Linked DNA regions of Arthrobacter crystallopoietes. The protein of the gene in region 2 binds, or shares a complex with, the protein of the main gene of each other region. Links are inferred from orthologs where the notes say so. Each region holds a gene or a part of one and is shown on either strand. Other genes may lie near its edges.

Region 1 (11,568 bases), 260 kb from region 2 along the record:
TTCTGGCCCTGCTGACCGCGGTGAGCCCGCTGGCCACGGACATGTACCTGCCCGCCTTCCCGCAGATGGCGATCGATCTGGGTGTCTCGGCCACCAGCATCCAGCTGACGCTCACGACGTTTCTGATCGGGCTGGCACTCGGCCAACTCATCATCGGTCCTTTGTCCGACGGGACGGGACGGCGTAAGCCGCTGCTGATCGGCACCGCCATCTGCCTGCTGGCCAGCATCGGAACGGCCGTTGCGCCCAACGTTGAACTCCTCATCGCGGCGCGCTTCGTCCAGGGCTTGAGCGGCGCCGCCGGCGTAGTGCTAGCCCGCGCCATCATCTCCGACTCCGCCAAGGGGGTCCAGGCCGCCAAGGTGCTGGGTGTCATGATGATCATCCTTGGCATCGCCCCGGTGCTGGCCCCGGTGCTCGGCGGCGCCATCATCGCCGGCCTGGGTTGGCGTGGTGTCTTCTGGGTAGTGGCGTTCCTGGTTGCACTGATGTTCATCGCCGCGCTGTGCTTCATCAAGGAAACGCTCCCGGCGTCCGGACGTCAGGGCGGCGGCCTCAAGGCCATGCTCCGCAGCGGCAGGACCGTGCTTTCCAACCGGAACTACGTTGGGTACCTGGTCACGTTCTGTTTCGCCTTCGGTGCGATGTTCGCCTACATTTCGGCGTCGCCATTTGTCCTGCAGAATGTTCTGGGCCTGTCCACAACCACGTATTCGCTGGTCTTCGGGCTTAATGCCCTGGCCATCATGATCTCCGCGATCATCGCTACCAAGCTGGCCGGGCGCGTGGACTTCCGCAAGATGCTCGGCGGCGGTGTGATCGCTCTCGTGCTTGCGACCTTGGCCCTGCTGACGGTGGTGTTCACCGGCGTTGCGATGATCCCCACCCTGCTGCTGCTCTTCGTCTTCCAAGGCTCGTTGGGGTTCATCTACGGCAACGCCACAGCCCTTGCCCTAGGTGAAGCGCGGCAGCACGCCGGCACCGCCTCCGCCTTCCTCGGCGCTTTCCAGTTCATCCTTGCCGGCGCGGTTTCGCCACTCGTCGGTCTGGCGGGCGAGCACGATGCCCTGCCCATGGCGATCGCCATGGCGTTGGCTGCGCTCATTTCCGCAGCGGGCTTCTTCCTGCTGACCCGCAACCGCTCCGCCGAGGCGATCGACGGGGAAGCAGAGCCTGCGCGGCCCGAAATGAGCGAAGCGGCAACTCGCTGAACACCCTCAGAGCTTCGTGACGTCGATCGTCCCGGGCTTCATGTCGATGGCTTCGCAGAACTGCTCGACGTTGGCGGGCAGCCCGTCCGGCGTCGCGAAAACCGCGTAGCGCCAGTCATCCCGGATACAGGTCACCATGGCCGGCGGTTCGCTTCCCGGGGCCTGCTGGTCCTGTCCCTCCTGGGACCGGCCCTCCCCCGGCGCCGCTTCTTCCGGCGATGACTGTCCCGGCTCCGGCAGCGGTGCTTCCCGCCAGAGCGCGCCGCAGAGTTCCTGCGGGTCGATGCGCTGCGGGACGCCGGACAGATCCACCATGACGCTGCCGTCCGGATTGGTGCCCACGATCTCGCCGCCGCTGGCGAAACCCGCCTCCTGTTGCGGGGCATCGGGCGTGGAGCCCATGTAGCAGATGGCGGTGAAGCGCTTCTGGTCGTCCGTGAGGTTCAGAATGGCAAAGCCCGCAGTGGCGGAACCGGCCAGCACCGGCACGGCGACCGCAGCGGTGACCACCCGCCGTCGTCGTTTGTGGCGGGCGATGTCCTGCGTAATCCGGGCATTCAGCGCCGAGCGCACGCGCGCTTTACTGAGCTGGAGTTCGTCCATTCCTATTCACCTTCTTCCGCTGTGAGCACGTCCGAAAACTGGTTCTTCAGCCGGTTGCGCAGACGCAGCACCCGGTTCTTGACGGCGGCCTTGGTCAGGCCGAGTTCCTTGGCAATGTCGCCGTGCGGGCGGCCGCCGACGAAGTGGACCAGGAAGATCCGCTGGTCGGCTTCGGGCATGGCCGACACCGCGCGGTGGACCCGGTTGAGGGTGTCCTGCGCGATGACCTTCTCTTCGGTCGAGACTTCGGCAAGCACCCGCCCGATATCCATCCGGTCGATGTCCAGCATGTGCTGGTTGCCCTTCTTGCGCAGATGGTTCGCCGCCAGATATTTAGCTGTGGTGTAGAGCCATGGGAACACGGAGCCGTTGACGCACTTGACCCGCTTCGCCTTCTCCCACATGAGGAAGAAGGTTTCCTGCGCAAGCTCCTCCGCGGCTCCGACGTCGCCGGTGATCCTGCCCAGGTACCGCAGCACGCCATCAGCGTGGCGCTCGTAGAGCACGCCGAACGCGTCTTCGTCCCTGCGTCCGCAGCGCCGGAGCAGCGCGGACTCATCCGGCGGCCCCTCGGCCGCCGGCTCGTCATCGACTGCCATCTAGCCGAAGAAACTGGCTGACGAAGCCTCGTCATTGAAAGCACCGATCCAGCTCGAGAACTGGTAGTCACCATAGATAGCCCCTTCGCCGTCGCGGTCTTCGTGCAGCCGCACGTTGCAGCCGTTGTACCCGCGGAAGGACGTGACCCGGTCATTCCAGCCGACGTCGGCCAGATTGATGAAGGCCGAGCCGCCCGCGGAGCAGCCCCCGTAGTTCAGGATCCGGTACGAGGCCCCGGAGTACCCGGCGTTCGCGTACACAATGCCAGCTGTAACCAACGACGACGACGGCGCCTCTTCGGTCACGGGCGCCGGCTCAACTGTCGGCTGGGTTGCCATCGCGGGCACTGCTGTTGCCGGCGTTGCCATCGCGGGCTCCGCTGTCATTGGTGTTGCCGCGGCCGGTTCCACGGTTCGCTGCGTGGCCATGGCGGGCTCAGCCACCTGGGTCGCCATGGCCGGCTCAATCGTCTGCGTGGTTGTGGCGGGTTTAATCGTCTGCGCGGTTGACGCCGGTTCAGCCAACTGCTCGGTTACGGTTTGCTCGACCGTTCCGGCCAACTGGTCCACACCCAACTGCTCCAGTGCCGTGTCCAAGGCGGCCTCAGTTTCGTAGCATGCGGACGCAGAAGTAACGGCGTTGAACCAACAATGCGCGCCGGTGGACGCCTTAGTCGAGGTTGTCTCCGAGGTTCCAAAGGGCGCTGGGCTGGCGGCGGCGACCGCCGGAACGGCGCCTATTCCGATCAGTCCTGCGGTGATTACTGCCGCGAAGACGGCATGCTTGCGCTGTTTCAGTACTTTGCGGCCCATGTTTCCACCATATAAGAGCCCCTTCCCGGGCTCCTAAAGCCCTGTGGATCGGAAGGAAAGATGTGGCGGCCAACGGAGCGGTGAGCCGTTCGCTCCCACCGCCCCGCGGCCATACCCTCGATGACCCTCTCTCCATGCAATGCATCCTGACGGGCCGAAGCCGTTCGTTCCTCAGCCGGAGTCAGGTCCCTTGCGGGCCATCTACTTAGTAAATGTGCCGGGGATGCAAAAGGTCTCGCCTGGAATGAAAGTTTTTTCATCCCGGGCGAGACCGGCGGAAGGTGACGCTCAAAGGTTAAGCCAAGAGCCGCCGTCGTCCGCTTGAAAATGAGGGCCGATCAGTCCAGCGGAACCGGCGTGACGCCCAGCGGCGCCAGCTTGGCTACGCCGCCGTCTTCGGCAGTGAGGACCCAGATGCCCTTGTCGTGCACGGCGACCGTGTGTTCCCACTGGCACGAGCGCGAGCCGTCGGTGGTCACGACGGTCCAGTCATCGTCCAGGGTTTTGGTCTCGATGTCGCCGCGGACCAGCATCGGTTCGATGGCCAGGCACAGGCCCGAACGGATCTTCGGGCCGCGGTGGCTGGTGCGGTAGTTCAGCACGTCCGGCGCCTGGTGCATGGCAGTACCGATACCGTGGCCCACGTAGTCCTCGAGGATGCCCAGCGGCTTGCCCTCAACGCTGCTGACGTAGTCATCGATGGCGTTGCCGATGTCGCCGACGCGCGAGCCGTTCGCCAGCGCAGCGATCCCCCGCCACATGGCTTCCTCGGTCACGTCGGAGAGCCGCTGGTCTTCGGGATCGGCCGTACCCACAATGACTCCCCGCGCGGAGTCGCCGTGCCAGCCGTCGATGCTGCAGCCGCCGTCGATGGAGAGGATGTCCCCGTCCTGGAGCACCTTCGTGCCGGGGATGCCATGCACCACTTCCTCGTTCACGGAAACGCAGACGGTGGCAGGGAAGCCGTGGTAGCCCTTGAAGTTACTCTTCGCGCCCGCCTCGTTGAGCACGGCTTCGAAGGCAGCGTCCACGTCGCTGGTGGTGGCACCAACGACGGCGGCGGCCACGGCAGCGTCGAGGGCGCGGCTGACCACCAGACCCGCTTTGCGCATTTTGCGGATCTGGTCCTTGGTCTTGTACTCGATGCTGGGCTGGCCGAATGCCATGGTTTCTGTTTTCCTTCTGTTCTGTGATATGCCGCAGGCCCCGTCCAACGATTTCGATGGATCAGGGCCTGGGCTTAGGTTGGAGCGGCAGCTCCGTTGGCTAAGCGGTGACGCTCTTGAGCGCTTCCATAATGCGGTTGGTGACATCGTCGATGGCGCCCAGTCCGTCCACCTTGGTCACGATGCCGCGTTCCTCGTAGCGGGAGACGACTGCCTCGGTCTGCTCGTGGTACAGGTCCAGGCGGTGCCGGATGACGGTTTCGTTGTCATCGGCGCGGCCTTCCTGCTGCGCGCGGCCCAGCAGGCGCTTGACCAGTTCCTCGTCGTCGGCGGTCAGCTGCAGGACAACGTCCAGCTGATCCTCGCTCTCGGCCAGGATGCTGTCCAGCTCATCCACCTGCGCCGTGGTGCGAGGGTAGCCATCGAGGAGGAAACCCGGTTCGACGTCGTCCTTGGAAAGGCGGTCGCGCACCATGTTGTTGGTGACGCTGTCCGGAACGAAGTCGCCGTTGTCGATGTACTTCTTCGCCTCGAGGCCCAGCGGGGTCTCTTCCTTGACGTTGGCGCGGAAGATATCACCGGTGGATATGGCGACGATGCCCAGCCGCTCGGAGATACGTGATGCCTGGGTTCCTTTGCCGGATCCGGGCGGGCCGATAATGAGCATCTTTGTCATCGCAGTAGTCCTTCATAGTGAAGTTGCTGTAGCTGGGCATTTATCTGTTTCACGGTTTCCAGACCAACACCAACCATGATGAGGATCGAGACGCCGCCAAACGGGAAGTTCTGGTTCGCGTTGATCAGCACCAGGGCGATCAGCGGAATCAGAGAAATCACGCCGAGGTAAAGCGCGCCCGGAAGGGTGATCCGGGACAGCACGTAGGAGAGGTATTCCTCGGTGGGGCGGCCGGCCCGGATCCCCGGGATGAAACCGCCGTACTTCTTCATGTTGTCCGCCACCTCTTCGGGATTGAAGGTGATGGCCACATAGAAGTAGGTGAAGAAAACGATCAGGCCGAAGTACACGGCCATGTAGACCGGGTGGTCGCCGCTGACCAGGAAGGTGTTGATCCAGTTGACCCATTCCGGCGGCGGAGTGGTGCCGTCCGTCGGGGTGTTGAACTGGGCTACCAGGGAGGGCAGGTAGAGCATCGACGAGGCGAAGATGACTGGGATAACACCGGCCATGTTCACCTTGATCGGGATGTAGGTGCTAGTGCCGCCGAGTGTGCGGCGGCCGATCATACGCTTGGCATACTGGACCGGGATGCGGCGCTGCGACTGCTCCACGAAGATGACAGCGGCCACGGTGAACAGGCCGATGATGATCACACCGATGAAGATGTTGACGCCCTGTGCGCGCAGGATTTCACCCAGCGAGCTCGGGAAGCCGGCGGCGATAGAAACGAAGATCAGCAGCGACATGCCGTTGCCGACGCCCTTTTCGGTGACCAGTTCGCCCATCCACATGATCAGGCCGGTACCGGCCGTCAGGGTCAGGATGAGCAGCACGATCACTATCAAGCTGTCGTCCGGGATGATCGGCACCGGGCAGTCGCCCAGCAGTGCGCCGGAGCGGGCCAGCGAGACGAGCGTGGTGCCGTTGAGCAGGCCGAGGGCAATGGTCAGATAGCGGGTGTACTGGGTCAGCTTGGACTGGCCCTGCGCGCCTTCCTGATGCAGCTCCTGGAAGCGGGGAATAACCACCCGCAGCAACTGCACGATGATGCTCGCCGTAATGTACGGCATGATGCCCAAGGCAAAGATGGACACCTGCAGCAGGGCGCCACCGCTGAAGAGGTTGACGAACTGGTACAGCCCGCCGCTGGTGTTGCCGAGCGCCAAGCATTGCTGCACGTTTCCGTAATCAACACCGGGGGCAGGGATGAAGGCACCCAGGCGGTAGATGGTGATGATGCCGAGGGTGAACAACAACTTGCGCCGCAGGTCCGGCGTCCGGAAAACCCGGCCAATTGCGCTGAGCAAGCGTCCTCCTGAAAAGTCTTTGATGCCGCCGAGCGGCGATGCACAAGAACCGAGTCTATCTGCTCGGCCGCGTCCGGAATAACTCGCGGACTAAAAAGTAAACTGCCTTTAACCCAATGAAACTCTTGGTGGCCGGAATACACCGACCACCAAGAGTTTAGTCATTGGTTGTGAGAGATCACTACCGAAGCCGTTTGGCTACAGCTCCGTGACGGAACCGCCGGCGGCGGCAATCTTCTCAGCAGCACTGGCGGAGAAGGCGTGAGCCTTCACATCAACCTTGACGGTGATGTCGCCGGTGCCCAGAACCTTGACGAGCTGGTTCTTGCGAACCGCGCCCTTTTCGACCAGGTTATCCACGGTGACCTCGCCACCCTCGGGGAACAGCTCGTTGAGCTTGTCCAGGTTCACAACCTGGAATTCCACCTTGTTCGGGTTCTTGAAGCCACGCAGCTTCGGCAGGCGCATGTGCAGGGGCAGCTGGCCGCCCGCAAATCCTGCCTTGACCTGGTAGCGCGCCTTAGTACCCTTGGTACCACGGCCTGCAGTCTTACCCTTGGAGCCTTCACCACGACCAACACGGGTCTTGGCGGTCTTGGCACCGGGGGCAGGACGCAGGTGGTGGACCTTCAGAGTGTTGTTCTCTTCTGCCATCTCTACTTCGCCTCCTCAACCTTTACCAGGTGAGAAACAGTGTTGAGCATGCCCACGGTCACGGCATCGGCGTTACGGACAACAGTCTGTCCGATACGCTTCAGGCCCAATGAACGCAGCGTGTCGCGCTGATTCTGCTTGCCGCCAATGACGGACTTAATCTGGGTGATTTCCAACTGTGCATCAGACGCAACCAAGTTGTTACGAGTCGTCTGGATCATTACGCACCTGCCTTCTGCTGCTGCATTGCGCGGAGCAGGATCGGAGGAACAACCTCGTCCAGCGGCAGGCCACGACGGGCTGCTACTGCCTGAGGCTCTTCGAGACGGCGCAGTGCGTCCACCGTGGCATGCACAATGTTGATCGCGTTGGCCGAACCGAGCGACTTCGAGAGCACATCGTGGACACCGGCGCACTCGAGTACGGCGCGGACCGGCCCACCGGCGATAACACCGGTACCGGCAGCGGCCGGACGGAGCATGACGACGCCTGCAGCGGCCTCACCCTGGACACGGTGAGGCACCGTGCCGCCGATGATCGGGACGCGGAAGAAGGACTTCTTGGCTTCTTCAACACCCTTGGCGATAGCTGCGGGAACTTCCTTCGCCTTGCCGTAACCAACGCCGACCAGGCCGTTGCCGTCGCCGACAACTACCAGAGCGGTGAAGCTGAAGCGACGACCACCCTTGACGACCTTGGAAACACGGTTGATGGTGACGACGCGCTCGAGGTACTTGTCCTTCTCGGCGTCGCGTGCGTTGTCGCGGCCACCACGGCCACCACGCTCGCCACGGCCACCGCGGTCGCCACGCTCTCCACGACGCCCGCCGCGGCGGTCATCCTGGGAAGAAGCAGCTTTATCGGCGGTACCCGCGGTAGCGGTGGTCTCAGTTGCTTCAGTCACCTGAGTATCCTTTTCGTTATTCTCTGCGGTCACAGTGCCAGCCCACCTTCACGTGCGCCTTCGGCAACAGCTGCGACACGGCCGTGGTACTTGTTACCACCACGGTCGAAGACAACGGCCTCGATGCCGGCAGCCTTGGCGCGCTCGGCTACGAGCTCGCCAACGCGCTTGGACTTAGCGGTCTTGTCACCTTCGAATCCGCGCAGATCGGCTTCCATGGTGGAAGCCGAAGCCACGGTGATGCCCTTGCTGTCATCGACAACCTGGACGAATACGTGGCGTGCGGAGCGGTTGACTACCAGACGCGGACGGACCGCGCTGCCGGTGATGCGCTTACGGACGCGCAGGTGGCGGCGGCCGCGTGCAGCGGACTTGCTCTTACCCTTAATTCCGAGAGCCATGGTTACTTACCAGCCTTTCCGACCTTGCGGCGGATCTGCTCGCCTACGTAACGGATGCCCTTGCCCTTGTAGGGGTCCGGCTTCCGCAGCTTGCGGATGTTGGCAGCAACCTCGCCGACCTGCTGCTTGTTGATTCCCGATACAGAGAGTTTGGTCGGACCCTCTACTGCAAAGGTGATGCCGTCGGGGGCCTTGATGGCAACCGGGTGGCTGTAGCCCAGGGCGAACTCGAGGTCCGAGCCCTTGGCCTGAACGCGGTAACCGGTTCCAACGATCTCGAGGTTCTTCTTGTAGCCTTCGGTCACACCGATGATCATGTTGTTGATCAGGGTGCGGGTCAGGCCGTGGAGGGACCGGGATTCGCGCTCGTCGTTCGGGCGGGACACGGTCAGCGTGCTCTCGTCCAGGGCCACCTGAATCGGGGAAGCAACCGCGTGGGTCAGTTCTCCCTTGGTGCCCTTGACGGAGACAACGTTGCCGTCGACCTTAACCTCTACGCCGGCGGGAACGGTGATGGGGAGACGTCCAATACGTGACATTTTATCTCTTCCTTTCCGTTACCAGACGTAAGCGAGGACTTCGCCGCCCACGCCCTTCTTGCCGGCCTGACGATCAGTCATCAGCCCGGAAGAGGTGGACAGGATTGCGATACCCAGGCCACCCAGCACGTGCGGCAGGTTGGTGGACTTCGCGTAAACACGGAGACCGGGCTTGGAAATGCGGCGGATACCGGCGATAGAACGCTCGCGGCTCGGGCCGAACTTCAGTTCGATGGTCAGCTTCTTGCCAACCTCAGCTTCCTCTTCCTTCCAGCCGGCGATGTAGCCTTGCTCCTTCAGGATGTCGGCAACGCGTGCCTTGAGTTTGCTGTACGGCATGGACACGGATTCGTGGTAAGCCGAGTTTGCATTGCGCAGACGAGTCAGCATGTCTGCGACAGGATCTGTCATAGTCATTGTGGGCTCTTGCCCTTCCTCGTAACGGTTTCCTTGTTCCGGCAGGCTCAACCAGCGGAACGGGACCTTTTACGTAGTTGAATTAATCTTCGGTCTTGAACGGGAAGCCAAGCGCCTTGAGCAGCGCACGACCCTCGTCGTCGGTCTTTGCGGTAGTCACTACAGTGATATCCATACCGCGGACGCGATCGATCTTGTCCTGATCGATCTCGTGGAACATCGCCTGTTCGGTCAGACCGAAGGTGTAGTTACCATTGCCATCGAACTGCTTGCCGTTGAGGCCGCGGAAGTCGCGGATACGGGGCAGAGCCAGGCTGACCAGACGGTCAACGAATTCCCACATGCGGTCGCCACGCAGTGTTGCGTGCGCGCCGATCGGCATGCCTTCGCGCAGCTTGAACTGTGCGATGGACTTGCGGGCCTTGGTGACCTGGGGCTTCTGACCGGTGATCTGGGTCAGATCGCGTACAGCACCGTCGATGAGCTTGGAGTCCTTGGCGGCATCTCCAACACCCATGTTCACAACAACCTTGACAAGGCGGGGAACCTGGTTGACGTTGACGTAATTGAACTCGTCGCGCAGAGTCTGCTTGATCTCTTCTGCGTAACGGGTCTTCAGACGGGGGACGATCTTGGTGACGGTCTCAGTCATTAGAGATCCTTCCCGGAGCTCTTGGCAACGCGGATACGCACAGTGCGCTCACGGCCATCACGCTCGACGGTCTCGGTGCGGTAGCCAACACGGGTCGGCTTTTTGGTCTCGGGGTCAACAACGGCAACGTTGGAGATGTGCAGCGGGGCCTCTACGGTCTCGATGCCACCGGTCTTCGTGCCGCGCTGCGACTGACCGACCTTGGTGTGCTTGGTGACGGTGTTGACGCCTTCAACCAATACGCGGTTGGTCTCCGGGAAAACCTTGAGGACCTTGCCCTGCTTGCCGCGGTCGCCGCCGCGTTCCTGCTTGGCACCGGTGATGACCTGAACCAGGTCACCCTTCTTGATCTTGAACTTTGCAGCCATGAACTACAGCACCTCCGGAGCAAGCGAGATGATCTTCATGAACTTCTTATCGCGAAGCTCACGGCCAACCGGGCCGAAGATACGGGTACCGCGGGGGTCACCGTCATTCTTCAGGATCACTGCAGCGTTTTCATCGAACTTGATGTAGGAACCGTCCACACGGCGGCGTTCCTTCTTGGTACGAACGATGACAGCTTTGACGATGTCACCCTTCTTGACGTTGCCGCCGGGAATTGCATCCTTAACGGTGGCAACGATGACGTCGCCAATGCCTGCGTAGCGACGTCCGGATCCACCGAGAACGCGGATGGTCAAGATTTCCTTGGCACCCGTGTTGTCGGCGACCTTAAGCCGCGACTCCTGCTGAATCACTTATTACTCCTGTCGTCGCGCTGGTTCTCATCATGTGAGCCTTGCGGAACGGATATGGGATACCCCCACCCCGAGCTCCCCCTGCCCGCGCGCAAGCGTGGACCGAAGGCGGAAGTGGGAATTTGCCTATTCTGTCCATACGGAAAGGTGGATAGTCTTTCCAAACGGCACAGGCAAGATTACTAGTTTATTACTAAGACACCCCAGACGCGAAATTCACCGGATTTTCCCGAGAACTAAGCGGCCAGGGGCTCGTATTTTTCAAGAGGATCGCTCCCCTTCAAACCCGGTCCCGACTGGTTTGCGGCAACTGCCGGAAACCAGCTATGGGGCGGGAAATCTAAGGGGTTGGGCCCGCCCGTCGAAACGGACGGGCCCAACCGTAAACCCTAGGGTCTACTTGGCCTTTTCGACGATCTCGACCAGACGCCACCGCTTGGTAGCGGACAGCGGGCGAGTCTCGGCGACGACGACCAGGTCGCCGATGCCGGCGGTGTTCTGCTCATCATGGGCCTTGATCTTGGAATTCCGACGAAGAACCTTCCCGTAAAGGGCGTGCTTCTTGCGGTCTTCGATCTCGACGACGATGGTCTTATCCATCTTGTCCGAGACAACGTAGCCGCGGGCGGTCTTCCGGTTGCCACGAGCCTGTGCTGCTTCAGTCACAGATGCTTCCTTCTCACTCATTTGGCATCATCCTCGGCGGCCGGAGTCTCTGCTTCTTCTGCAGACTCAGCCTTCTTGGACTTCTTTGCCTTCTTCTCGGTCTTAGCTTCCTCAACGGGAGCTACGACCTCGGGGCGGATGCCCAGCTCGCGCTCACGCAGCACCGTGTAGATGCGGGCGATGTCGCGCTTGACTGCCTTGAGGCGGCCGTGGTTCT
Region 2 (12,066 bases):
CAACAGAGTCCAACGATGCGGCAATCTGCCTGACCCGGCTGCGCATGGAAGACCAGTCCTCAACAGCGACGCGAACGTCACCTAGCACCTTGCGGATTCCCTCAATGACCTGCTGTGCCTTTTCGTCGCCGGAGATACGTACCGTCTCCACTGAAATCCAAGACTCTATGTGCGACGCTTTGTCACCCGAGGCGATGAACTCTGCGAGATTCGGCAGCGCGGCCGTGTCGCCGCTGGAGGCACCCAGGTGAGCCGGTACGCGTTTCAGCTCTACGAGATCGTGGCTGGTCCGGTCACGTATGGCAATAAAAGTGGGATGCATGAGCATCCGGATAGCCAGGTCTTGGCGCACAATTTCCGCTGTCACTGAATCGACCAGGAACGGCATGTCGTCCGTCGCTATCATGATGACGCTGGAATTACGTTCATTGCGAATGCCGATGACTGCTTGCCCGCTGGGCCGGCTCAGGGCGAGCTCTCGATGCGCCATGGCCCGGGCCTCCAAAGTGTCGCCGCTATAGCTTGCAGCATCTTCGGCAGCCAGGTGCTCGTAATAGTTCCCGAGGAAGTCCCCGGGATGCTTGCCCGAAGTGGAAAGATCCGTAGCACTGGATCCTGACGACATGAAAAACGCCTCCGATAGGTGGTCCAAGGCCGCCCCATTGCGGCCACACCTGCAAGCCTAACGCCAGCCGACCAAAACTACACTTTGAGGCGCCTGCGTCTGCGCGAACCGTTGCGGCGGACAGGAAGATCGCGACCAGCCAGCAGTGCGATAGCGTGGCGCAGGGGTGAATCCGGGGCGCTTTCGAGAAGTACGGAGCCACTGAGCAGTGCCGTGTCCGCGACATCGAAGTCGGCCGGCAGGAATGACTGCACCTCTTTGACGGGCCCGAACCGCTCCCAGGAGTGCCGGAGCTGGTCAACGGGCGCCGATCCGATCGATGATGCGCGCACCTTGTTTAGGACAACACGGGGCGCGGCGCTGGGAACAGCCTGTTCAATTTCTGCAAGCGCCCGGACCAGCCGGGGGACTCCAATGGCATCGGCAGCTCCGACTGCAAAGACAGTATCCGCCAATTCGAGGCAACGAAGGGTCGTGCCGTTGCGGCGTGGAGCCATCGTGTCAAAGCTGAGTTCTTCGTCGGCCTCGAGGCAGAAACCGCAATCGATGATGGTGTAGTCCGCGAGAGATCTGGCCAGACCCACTACCGTGGCCATGGCCCCAGGCCGCAGTTCCGGCCACCGCTCGGCCCTTGTGATGCCTGTCAGCACTTGGAGGTGCGCCCCCTGTACCGCTACCTTGACGCTTACCCGCGCCAGGGCCGGTCCATCCAGGATGCCCTGATCTGCCAGTCTGCAGGCCTGGGCCAGTGCGGCGGATTCGTCCATCAGGCCGAGAAACGCCGCTACGCTCGCAGAATAGGTGTCGGCATCGATCAGTATCGTCGTCTTGCCTGCTGCCGCATATTCTGCCGCCAGATTCACCGCTACGGTCGTTCGGCCGGGCGCACCTGCTGGTCCCCAGACAGCGATTACCTGACCCCCGGCTGACAGATCGGCAGGTTGGTCGTCCGGGATCGCGACCGGCATCAGGGCATGGGCCGGGTCTGCATAACCTGCCGCCATCTGGGTGCCTGAAACTGGAAGGTTCGCGACGGCTTCGGTGACCAGGTCGGCCAGTTGCAAAGGCTCCATCAAAACCGGTCCGTGGGCAATTCCCAGTGCATCGAATCGCCGGCGCTCCCCTTCATCATCCGTGAGCACGACGACGGCAACCTGTGAGGTGTGAAGCCGCTCCAGGACACCGATGCCTAGCTCGGACGTGTCCCCGGCAACGATTGCGGCTCGGGCGAGCCCGGTCTGGCACGCAGCAATCAGCTCAGCGAGTGCACTGCATCTGCGTACGACCGTAACCGGACCATGCAGTCGTTCCAGCCCGCCGACGAAGTCAGTAAACGTATCGCCGTATGTAATAACAGGGACGCTCATGAACCGCTGCCCGGGTTCAGGACCACGTTGATCCGTGCGCCGTTAGACAGGGCATTAAGCAAGCCCGGCATTTTTTCATCTGTGACCAATACATGCAGTTGCTCTATTTGCGCCGATCCCAGCGCGGGTCCTGTCTCTGAAAGCTGGGAAATTTCGGCGCTTTCCAACAGCCGTTCGGGTGGGCTGAAGCCGTTTCGGCCGTCAGGCATGGCGACCCAAACGTCTACCCTGGCCCCCGCGCCAGCACCCTCGGGAAGCGCACTGTCGATGGTCAGCGCAACCGGCTTCCGGTCCAAAGCGTCGGCTTTACCCACGCTGGCCCCTGGGATGAGCTCTCCCTTGCGTATGAAAGTTGTCGCGACCGCATTTTCAGGAATGCCGGTTTCCGCACTGAGATAAGTGTTCTGGACGTCGCCTAGTCTGACGTTCACGATGGAGAGTTCGTCCGAGGTTATTTGCTGGCCAACACTGATGTCGTCCCTCGCCGCGAACATTTCAACCGTCTTATCCGCGTTCCCCAGCAACGCGGTCACGGAGGCAACTGAAACCAGAACCAGCAGGATACCGATGAGCAGCCGCGGGTCCTTCCACGATGGCTTCTTCAATCGCGCTGCGGGAGCAGCAAGGTCGGTAACAGCGCTCAAGGTACTCCCCCTGTTGGAATAGCAGATGCACCGAAGACAAATCCTCTGATCTGCTGAGACATTCGGCTGACATCGCGGGCTCCGACCATTCTTATGGAGACGGCTTGAAAAACAAACCTACAGATTGCTGATGCCATGAATTGTGGATAACAAAGTTTCATTTTGCATCAGTCCACAGCATCGAGAGCCGCATCGCGTCAAACTGCATCAACCGATGTCATAATGAACTTGACCCCTGCACAAAGAACTGCCGTTGAGGAGGACCTGATGCCTCGCTTTCTGACTCTGACTGATGTCGCCGAAATACTGCAGATATCATCTTCCCAGGCCTACGCACTAGTGCGCAGCGGTGAGTTGCCGGCCATCCAGATTGGCGGCCGCGGCCAGTGGCGTGTGGAACAGTTGATGCTGGACCAGTACATCGACGATAAGTACGCCGAGACTCGTCGTCTGGTCGAAGAGGCCAAATCAGGAAAGACCAGCTAGGAACTCCTGCCTTCGCGCTGAACGGGAGCCGAATCGAGGGCTGCGAATCAGGCAGGGTTTCAATCCCCTGCGCGGACCGAGGCCAGGGCTCCAATCGCTGTAAATGGGACAGCATACACAGTCCGCACGTTACTGGCTCTCCGCGCCTCGCCTGAAGGAACAGCCGCAAGCTCCAAAAAATCGCTGCCGACGCGGTCGATCATGCCATTGACAGTCCTGCCCGCCGAGCCGGATGCCAGGTGAAGTACGACGTCGGCCCGGTCCCGCGCCAGCGCGCGCAGCGCCGAGCCCATACCGAGCCGCTTCGCCACGGATGACTTCTCAACTGACGAGCTACGGCTTAGCCCTTCCAGTAACTGGATTGCCGGTAGCGGCACGAGAACGCTTCTGGCTCGTTCGTTAAGGACCAACCAACTGGACCCGACGTGTGCCAAGGCCCCAGTGAACTGCAGCCCTCCGGATACTGTCAGCCGGATCCCCGAACCGATTTGCCCCCGCAACCGGTCCCCCAGCGACGTTTCGGCGTGGTTCATCCGCGCAAGCTCGTTGGCTTCGGATTCAAGCCCCCGCTGGCCCGCGGCGTGCAGTTGCGCTTCCATATCCGCAAACAACGAGTCCCATCGCACTGCTCCAGCCTAGAAGCAGCATCAAAGAGGGTCAAACTGCGCCAAGGGGTTTACACCGCCGCGTGCTGATGCCATCATCAGGAGTCAAACAACCTCAATTGCATCAAACGGCATCAAACAATATCAAATAGAACATCCTCTGCGTGGAGCGTGACATGAAGAAGATAGGAACAGACACAGTCATCACCGTGATGATTCCGCTCTGCGGTGCCGTACTGCTGTGGGCAGGAGGCCGCATCAGCATCAACGACGAGGGAACATGGCGTCCCCTGCTCTTGCACACTTATTCGGAATTGCTTGCTTCCAGCGCGGCTCTGGTTGGCTTGGCGATTGTCGGTTGGTGGCTGGTTGGCATCGTCTGCGCTGTCGTCGGTGCGGTGCTTCAGAGTGCCGGACATACCAGGCTCGCGGCTGCGTCCTTTGCCTGTAGCCCCGCATTCATGAAACGGCTCGCCACTGCCGTTTTCGGTCTGAATCTCCTAGCCGTACCCGTGGTGGCCAATGCCGCGCCCCCAGTATCCGGAAGGGACAACGTATCCCAGTCAGCGTCGCTCCAGAGCAGTTCGGTTTCCCCATACTTCAGCCTGGCCCTGGCCTCGTCAGGTGAATCCCAATCGGTCAGCCCTTGGTGGAAGCCTGCTGCACCGCCGGCATCGCCGGGTCTCATTGCCAGGCCGATTAGCCAGACGGACGAGGAAAGCATCTTCGTCACAGTGGGTGCTGGAGACACGCTGTGGGATATCGCTGCCAAGGATCTGGGCAAGCGTGCCACAGACACGGAGATAGCGGCGCATTGGCCTAAATGGTATTCCGCCAACAAGGATGTCATCGGACCGGACCCTGCCGTACTTCTGCCCGGACAAGTCCTTCAAGCCCCCGCAAACCGTTGAACTCGCAATCGCACCGTCAGATGAGGAAAGGCCATGCCATGAACAACGTCACCCCCTTGCGACAGGATAAGCCGGAACACGCGGACCGGGAGCTAACCGAGGTACAGGCGCTTGCGCCTGCCAGCGGAGCGCCCAGGCCACTCACGGTCCGGCCGGTCAGGTCGCCGGATCCTGAGGATTACTTCGCACCAGTTGTCCGGCTGCAGCCACGCACTCCTTCAAAGACCCCCGACAAGGCAGGGGATCGGGCGCCGGGCGGGCCAGCAGGGGAGCAAACCCGCGGGATGGATGCCCAGGAACTGCGGCAGGTAACTGCTACCGCGAGATCCGTGGCGCAGGCCGCGATGGAAGCAATCGGTGGCACCCGCCCCGTCCAGCAGCTGGCTCGCTGGCTTGATCCCGTCTGCTATGAAAAAGTCGCCCGGCGTGCAGGTCTGGTCAGGGAACGGCAGGAGCGCCGCGCTGCTGCCGGGCAAACCGTCCTGCGGCTCCACCGCAGTGCCACCATCCGTTCCTCCCGGGTGTGCCAGGTCTCGGACAGCGCCTATGAAGCATCGCTGGTGATCGCTGAAGCGTCCAGAGTCCGCGCCGTGGCGCTGCGCCTTGAATTCAGGCGCGGGCTCTGGAAAGTCGCCGCATTGGAAATCGGGTGACAACGGGTCGGGAGCGGTTTACTTCCGGCGACGTTTGGCGTCCTTTGCCGCCTTTCCGCCGTCGGAAGCTTGAGTCTGGTTCCCAGGCTTGCCCGAGTTCTGCCGCTCGACCCGGGTCACTGCTTCGCCGGTAACGGTGGGAGCCGTGAACTGCAGCGACGCCGGCCGCTGAGGTGCCTCCAGGCCTGCCGCGGTTATCTCCGGTGCCCGAACTGCGCTGCGGCCATCCGTTACACCGGGAAGACCTGTCGGAGCAGGTTCTTTGACCTTGACTTCAAGGTTGAACAGATACCCAATGCTCTCTTCGCGGATGGCTTCCATCATCGCCTGGAACATGATGAAACCCTCACGCTGGTATTCCACCAGAGGATCGCGCTGTGCCATCGCACGCAGGCCGATTCCTTCCTTGAGATAGTCCATCTCATAGAGGTGTTCCTGCCACTTCCTGCCGATCACGGAAAGCACAACCCGGCGCTCCAGCTCGCGCATGGTTGCGGATCCGAGAGCCTCTTCACGCTGAGCGTATGCGACCTTGGCATCCGATACGATTTCTTCGCGGAGGAATTCCGCCGTGATTTTGGACTTGCCGCCAGCTTCCTCGACGACCTCGTCGATGGTCAATTGGATGGGGTACAGCTGCTTAAGGTTCGTCCAAAGCTGCTCGTAGTCCCAGTCATCGCCGTGACCTTCCTGCGTTGCCTCATCCACCATGGCCGTGATGACGTCTTCGAGGAAGAAAGCGACCTTCTCATGCAGGTCATCGCCTTCGAGAATCCGGCGCCTGTCACCGTAGATCGCCTCGCGCTGGCGGTTCAACACGTCGTCGTACTTCAACACGTTCTTGCGTTGTTCGGCGTTGCGTCCCTCGACCTGGCCCTGGGCATTTTCGATTGCCTTGGAGACCATCTTGGATTCCAACGCAACGTCATCAGGCATACGGGACGAGTTCATAATGCGTTCAGCTGCACCTGAGTTGAACAGCCGCATGAGGTCATCCGTCAGCGAGAGGTAGAAGCGCGACTCACCGGGATCGCCCTGGCGGCCGGAACGTCCCCGCAACTGGTTGTCGATGCGGCGCGATTCGTGGCGCTCGGTACCGAGCACGTAGAGTCCGCCTAGCTCCTTTACTTCGTCATGTTCTGCCTTCACGGCCTTCTGCGCCGCTTCAAACGCCGCAGGCCAGGCCGCTTCGTACTCTTCGGGGTTTTCCGCGGGATCGAGTCCGCGCTTCTCCATTTCGGCCACCGCGTTGAACTCAGCGTTGCCGCCAAGCATGATGTCTGTACCGCGGCCGGCCATGTTCGTCGCTACCGTGACCGCACCCTTGCGCCCGGCCTGAGCAACGATGGCAGCTTCACGCGCATGGTTCTTGGCGTTCAGCACCTCATGGCGTACCCCCTGTTTCGCCAGCTGCTTGGACAGGTACTCGCTCTTTTCGACGCTGGTGGTACCGACCAGGACCGGCTGTCCTTTTTCATGGCGCTCAGCGATGTCCTTGACGACGGCGTCGAACTTGGCCAGTTCGTTCTTGTAGATCAGATCCGCTTGATCAACGCGGGCCATCGGCTTGTTGGTAGGAATCGGAACGACGCCGAGCTTGTAGGTGCTCATGAATTCAGCGGCCTCGGTTTCGGCCGTACCCGTCATACCCGACAGCTTTTCGTAAAGCCGGAAGTAATTCTGCAGCGTTACCGTGGCCATCGTCTGGTTCTCGGCCTTGATCTCCACACCCTCTTTGGCCTCAATGGCCTGGTGCATACCCTCGTTATAGCGGCGGCCGGCGAGAATTCGGCCCGTGTGTTCGTCGACAATGAGGACTTCGCCGTTGAGGATGACGTAGTCCTTGTCGCGCTTGAACAGTTCCTTGGCCTTGATGGCGTTGTTGAGGAATCCGATCAGCGGAGTATTGGCCGACTCGTAGAGGTTGTCGATGCCGAGGTAGTCCTCGACCTTTTCGATGCCGGATTCCAGCACGCCGACTGTGCGCTTCTTTTCATCGACTTCGTAGTCGTCCTCAACGTTCAGTCGCTTCACCACGCGGGCGAACTCCGTGTACCAGCGGTTCACGTCACCCGACGCCTGCCCGGAAATGATCAGAGGGGTACGCGCCTCGTCGATCAGGATCGAGTCCACTTCGTCGACGACAGCGAAATGGTGCCCGCGCTGAACCAGTTCGTCCTTGCTCCAGGCCATGTTGTCGCGGAGGTAGTCGAAGCCGAACTCGTTGTTGGTTCCGTAGGTGATGTCGGCGTTGTACTGTTCGCGGCGGACAGACGGGTTCTGGTTGGACAGGATGCAGCCGCTGGTCAGGCCGAGGAAGCGATAGACACGGCCCATCAGGTCGGACTGGTATTCGGCCAGATAGTCGTTGACCGTGATGACGTGGACGCCCTGTCCGGTCAAGGCATTCAGGTAGGCAGGAGCTGTCGCGACCAAGGTCTTGCCTTCACCGGTTTTCATCTCGGCGATATTGCCCAGATGAAGCGCAGCGCCGCCCATGAGCTGGACATCGAAGTGGCGCAGGCCCAATGTACGGCTGGACGCTTCCCTAACGGCGGCAAACGCTTCGGGCAAGAGATCATCGAGATGCTCGCCGTCCTGGTAGCGCTGTTTCAAAGTGTCAGTCTCGCCGCGAAGCTCAGCATCCGAGAGGGCTTTGAAGTCCTCTTCGAGAATGTTGATCGCGTCAGCATAGTTGCGAAGCCTCTTCAGCGTCTTTTTGTCGCCGGTTCTTAGGACTCGCTCGAGAATCGATGGCACTACATTGCTCCCAGTCGTTTGCACAGAATTCTGGCTTCATCAGTCTACGGGAGAGACGTATCAACCTCTGCTTTGGTTCCCGCAGGGCGGACAAGCGAACTTCGGCGGTGCCCTGCCAGCAGATTTTTAAGCGGCCCGGCCAAGTCCCCGCGGTCCTCGACCCGGACGCCCTCCAGACCGAGCCAGCGCGACATCAGCTCCAGTTCGGCGGCAAGTTCGACAGCGGTGTCCGCAGGTGCATCGGCCTCGCTGAAGGCGCCCTTGACCAGGAGCAGGCCGGCTGAGCGGTCCGCCTTGAGGTCCACCCTGGCACACAAGGACTCCCGCAGCAGGAACGGCAGGACGTAGTACCCGTAGCGCCGCTGCGCGGCAGGGGTATAGATTTCGATGCGGTAGTGGAAGTGGAATAGACGTTCCAGCCGGCGCCGCTCGAAGACCAGCGAATCGAAAGGCCCGAGCAATGCGCGGCCTCTCGCCGCGCGAGGGCGGAGCGCCTCGGTGTGCAGATAGTGCGGTCCCTGCCACCCCTCGACAGAAACTTCTTCCACCCTGCCTTCGGCCAGGAGCTGCCGCAGGGCCGCCGCAGCCGGCTGAAGCGGAATCCGGAAATAGTCCGCGAAACATTTGAGCGTACCAATGCCATGGGCTGTTGCGGCGGCATCTATCAACCGAACCATCGCGTCGTGTTTCTCCGGTCGCAAGGAGGGATCGACGCCCTTGGGCATCACTTTCCCGGTCAATGCATAGAGCCGCTCGAACTGGGCGTTCCGGCCAGCAGCGCTGATGTCGCCGCGTTCAAACAGGTCTTCAAGCACGCGTTTGGCCGCGTTCCAGTTCCACCCCCACTGGGTTGTGGAGCGGATTTCGGCATGACCAATCCGTTCGGCAACGGCCCGGGCGCTCAGGGGACGCGACGAAGCGAGAGCCTGCATGATCCGCGCCGACAGGTCATCCCGGGTATCCGGGTCCATCGCAGACGCGCCCACCCATTTTCTTTTCTGCCACACGCGCAGGTCGTTGAAGTGGTCCGGCCGGATGTAGCTGGCTTCGTGTGCCCAGTACTCAACCATGCGTCTCGGAGCCTTGCCGGCAAAGCGATGCAGGATTTCGACGTCGTAATTACCCAGACGGGAAAACAACGGCAGGTAATGGGCCCGGGTCAGCACGTTCACCGAATCGATCTGCAGCAGTTGCAGCCGGTCAAAGGTACGGCCCACCGCTCTTGCCGAAACAAGACCGGTGGGCCGCTCCCTGTGTAGGGACTGTGCAGCGAGCGCGATGCGCCGGGCCTGGCGGAGACTTAGGGGTGCAGACATCCACCTATCCTAGGCACCGGATTGCGCTTGCCTTTAGGTTCTAAGCGTTTGCTCCTTCTGCTGCGCGGTACGCCAGAAGCTCTTCCTTCGCGGTGGATTCCTCTTTACAATCGGCATCCAGTGAAATCACTCCATAGGTCCAGCCGCGGCGCCGGTAGACCACACTCGGGGAGTTCGTTGCCGAATCGATGAACAAGTAAAAGTCGTGTCCGACGAGTTCCATGTTGTCGACAGCATCGTCGAGCGTCATCGGCGGAGCCGGAAAGACCTTCCGGCGGATCAGGACCGGCGAATCGCCGGCCGGAATGTCATTCTCTATTTCATATTCGTCCGTTGTTTGCGCTGACGGAGTGGAGCCGTTCAGGCTGGCCTCCGATGTCTCGACATGCAGCGGCTTGGTGGTGCTTGCAGGTTCGAGCGACGCGGTAGCTTCATGGACGCCCTTGGGGTTGTGGCGTCCATGGTGGACCTTGCGGCGGTCACGGGCCCGGCGAAGGCGTTCCATGAGCTTGCCGTAGGCCAGATCGAAGGCGGCAAATTTGTCAGCTGCGGTGGCTTCCGCACGGACAACGGGGCCACGGCCGAGTACTGTGAGCTCGACGGTCATGGAGCTGTCCGCCTGACGAGCGTTGATTTCCTTCGTAATCTTGGCATCCAGCCGCTGAACCTTGTCGCCCAGCTGCTCTATTTTGGAGATCTTCTCTTCGGCGTATTCCCGGAACCGGTCGGAGACCGAGAGGTTGCGGCCGTTGATATTGAATTCCATGGTGCCCTCCATAACTGCTTTAGATGACACAACAGCGACTGAAGAAAATTTCTCCTCCCAGTCGCTGAAGACGGGCCCTCGTCCCTTTTTGCGGAGCCCATACTTCACGTTAAGGCAACGTCATCCTTTATTCACCCCCTCCCCCGCGGAATTTTCCCAAAAGGCCGCAGATTGTTGGCTCTTGCCCTGTAATTACGCGGATCCGCGCCATTAAGCCTGCGGCTGATTCCGGTTTGTGTCGCGATGCTTCAGGCCGTTCCGGAGGGCGCGGATGTCGCCGCCACAACCACGCCTGCATCGACCACTGCGCCCGCCTCGCGCAGGACTCTCGTCAACTCGGCCAGGGTTGCTCCGGTGGTGAGCACGTCATCGACCAGAATGCAGTGCCGGTTCTGCAGGGACGCGGTGTAGCGCTGCTTGATCCTCATCGATGAGGCGACGTTGCTGCGTCGGCCGGATTTGCCCAGCGACTTCTGCGAAGCTGCCGGAAGGATACCTTTCACCATGCCGGCCATACCGGGCCGGACACAGGCCGCGCGCAGCACGGACACTTCAGCCGGCAGGAGTTTCTGCCGTTCCAGCCGGCGCAGCAGTAAGTCCAGCGGTTCGTAGCCACGCCTTCTGCGCGAACTGGCGCGGGAGGGTACCGGAACCAGAAAAACCCCTGGACGGCCGCCGTCGATGTGCGCCGCGGCGTGGACAGCGGCTGCGAGCGCAGGGGCCAGCGCGTGCAAAAGGTCCGTCCGGCCTTGGTTTTTGTAGGCCAGGATCGCCTGGGAAAGCTCATGCCGGTAACGGCCGGCAGCCATAACCGGCAGAACCTCGATCAGGTCCGTCCCGACAAAGGGCAACGACTCGGCTCCGTCCTCGGCACGGTAGGGCCGTACGGTCGCCCTGCGCAGCCTGCTCCGGCAAGGCGGACACAGTGTGTGGTCCTCGGCCCCGCAGCTGACGCAATCGGTAGGCAGCACAAGGTGGCCGAACTCCGCGGCCCACCGCAGCACCCGCTGCACTGCGGAGTGGAAGTACAGGGCATCAAACAGGGCGGCGGGGAACCACATGCTTCCACCCTCGCCCACCCATGACGGGCCGGCAACGCCGGTGAGCCGCTTGTGGACAACGAGCCGACTCTACGGAACGTACAAGCTTTTCGTGCTTATCGGACTGCGTGTCCCGTTATCCCGGGAAAGACGGATCGATCACCAGGGGCGGCGGCTGGGGCGCCCAGCTGTTGCCGACCCGGATATACAACGCTTCCTCCGTCTGGGCATAAACGTCCTGGTCTCCGTTGCCGGCACTGATGTCCAGCATTCCGGTCAGTGGCGCCATCCGCTGCGAACCGCCGTCGAGCCTTAATATTTCCGTTTCCACCGGTTCGTCGGCCGATGACTGCATGACGATCACCGTTGATTCGTTGGCCCACACCCCTGAATCCGCGGGAACGGAAGCATCCAGCTCGATCGGCGTGCTGATACTGCGCGGCTGTCCGTTCTGGTCGCGGACCACGCCGGCAATGTAGACCTTCGATTCGTCACCTTCCCGGGCGATGACCAGGGCGCGGGCCCCTTCCCGGGAGATCCTCAGTTCCTCGATGGTCCGTTCCGAGAACCATTGCGCGGTGATGTCGACCCGCGTCCGCGCCTCATCGGGGGCGATGGCGTAAACCGCTCCGCTCTGGTCGCCGGCGGCAGTCCAGGTCCAGCCGAACGGATCGACACTGGGGGCAGTCAGCTGTGTTCCGGCAACCGCCTGATGCGCTGTCTTGTCCGGGCCAATAACGTACATCCGGTTGCGCTCCGCGTTCAGGAACCCAAAGTGCTCCTGGTCAAGGGACATCGCCGGATCACGCGGATTGAGGTCCGAGACAGCGGGCAGATTCTGCGGTTCGACCGGACGCGAACCTTCGTAGAACGTCAGCTCGTTGTCCAGCACC

What was found.
Region 1: the proteins of secA (region 2) and secY are in contact, whole or in part, in a crystal structure (PDB 3DIN), measured with the Thermotoga maritima proteins. The link is inferred for Arthrobacter crystallopoietes from one-to-one orthologs. Residues at the interface, in WP_004082002.1 of Thermotoga maritima: Glu261, Ala262, Arg263, Lys300, Ala301, Arg302, Thr303, Ile304, Ile305, Leu323, Tyr324, Asp325, Pro326, Val329, Ser330, Tyr333, Ile336, Lys340, Phe345, Val349, Glu363, Phe364, Tyr374, Ser375, Gly376, Gly377, Glu393, Ile395, Thr482, Ser483; in WP_004081795.1 of Thermotoga maritima: Glu108, Gly109, Glu110, Glu111, Ala236, Glu237, Arg238, Arg239, Ile240, Thr241, Ile242, Gln243, Tyr244, Ala245, Arg246, Arg247, Val248, Thr249, Gly250, Arg251, Arg252, Val253, Tyr254, Gly256, Ala257, Ser258, Thr259, Tyr260, Leu261, Pro262.

What each region holds. Positions count from the first base shown.
Region 1 is NZ_CP018863.1:308,178-319,745, forward strand. The notes cover bases 4,222-7,044. They hold secY (preprotein translocase subunit SecY), read right to left. Parts: upstream 6,379-7,044; coding sequence 5,065-6,378; downstream 4,222-5,064. Other genes in these bases: map (type I methionyl aminopeptidase), read right to left, coding at 4,222-4,392; AC20117_RS01455 (adenylate kinase), read right to left, coding at 4,493-5,068; rplO (50S ribosomal protein L15), read right to left, coding at 6,577-7,032; rpmD (50S ribosomal protein L30), read right to left, coding at 7,035-7,044. Also shown: AC20117_RS01430 (multidrug effflux MFS transporter), read left to right, coding at 1-1,211; AC20117_RS01435 (hypothetical protein), read right to left, coding at 1,218-1,814; AC20117_RS01440 (RNA polymerase sigma factor), read right to left, coding at 1,817-2,413; AC20117_RS01445 (hypothetical protein), read right to left, coding at 2,414-3,226; more of map, read right to left, coding at 3,565-4,221; more of rpmD, read right to left, coding at 7,045-7,253; rpsE (30S ribosomal protein S5), read right to left, coding at 7,253-7,969; rplR (50S ribosomal protein L18), read right to left, coding at 7,966-8,337; rplF (50S ribosomal protein L6), read right to left, coding at 8,340-8,876; rpsH (30S ribosomal protein S8), read right to left, coding at 8,895-9,293; rplE (50S ribosomal protein L5), read right to left, coding at 9,376-9,945; rplX (50S ribosomal protein L24), read right to left, coding at 9,945-10,313; rplN (50S ribosomal protein L14), read right to left, coding at 10,317-10,685; rpsQ (30S ribosomal protein S17), read right to left, coding at 11,082-11,372; rpmC (50S ribosomal protein L29), read right to left, coding at 11,369-11,568. UniProt on the Escherichia coli protein: The central subunit of the protein translocation channel SecYEG. Consists of two halves formed by TMs 1-5 and 6-10.
Region 2 is NZ_CP018863.1:47,362-59,427, forward strand. What follows is about bases 5,110-8,430. They hold secA (preprotein translocase subunit SecA), read right to left. Parts: upstream 8,052-8,430; coding sequence 5,310-8,051; downstream 5,110-5,309. Other genes in these bases: AC20117_RS23175 (Rv3235 family protein), read left to right, coding at 5,110-5,291; AC20117_RS00270 (winged helix-turn-helix domain-containing protein), read right to left, coding at 8,096-8,430. Outside these bases: AC20117_RS00230 (NAD-glutamate dehydrogenase), read right to left, coding at 1-625; AC20117_RS00235 (CpaE/TadZ family protein), read right to left, coding at 703-1,992; AC20117_RS00240 (hypothetical protein), read right to left, coding at 1,989-2,525; AC20117_RS00245 (helix-turn-helix domain-containing protein), read left to right, coding at 2,904-3,122; AC20117_RS00250 (hypothetical protein), read right to left, coding at 3,182-3,748; AC20117_RS00255 (LysM peptidoglycan-binding domain-containing protein), read left to right, coding at 3,904-4,638; more of AC20117_RS23175, read left to right, coding at 4,677-5,109; more of AC20117_RS00270, read right to left, coding at 8,431-9,367; hpf (ribosome hibernation-promoting factor, HPF/YfiA family), read right to left, coding at 9,408-10,133; AC20117_RS00280 (ComF family protein), read right to left, coding at 10,382-11,194; AC20117_RS00285 (LpqB family beta-propeller domain-containing protein), read right to left, coding at 11,310-12,066. UniProt on the Escherichia coli protein: Required for protein export, interacts with the SecYEG preprotein conducting channel.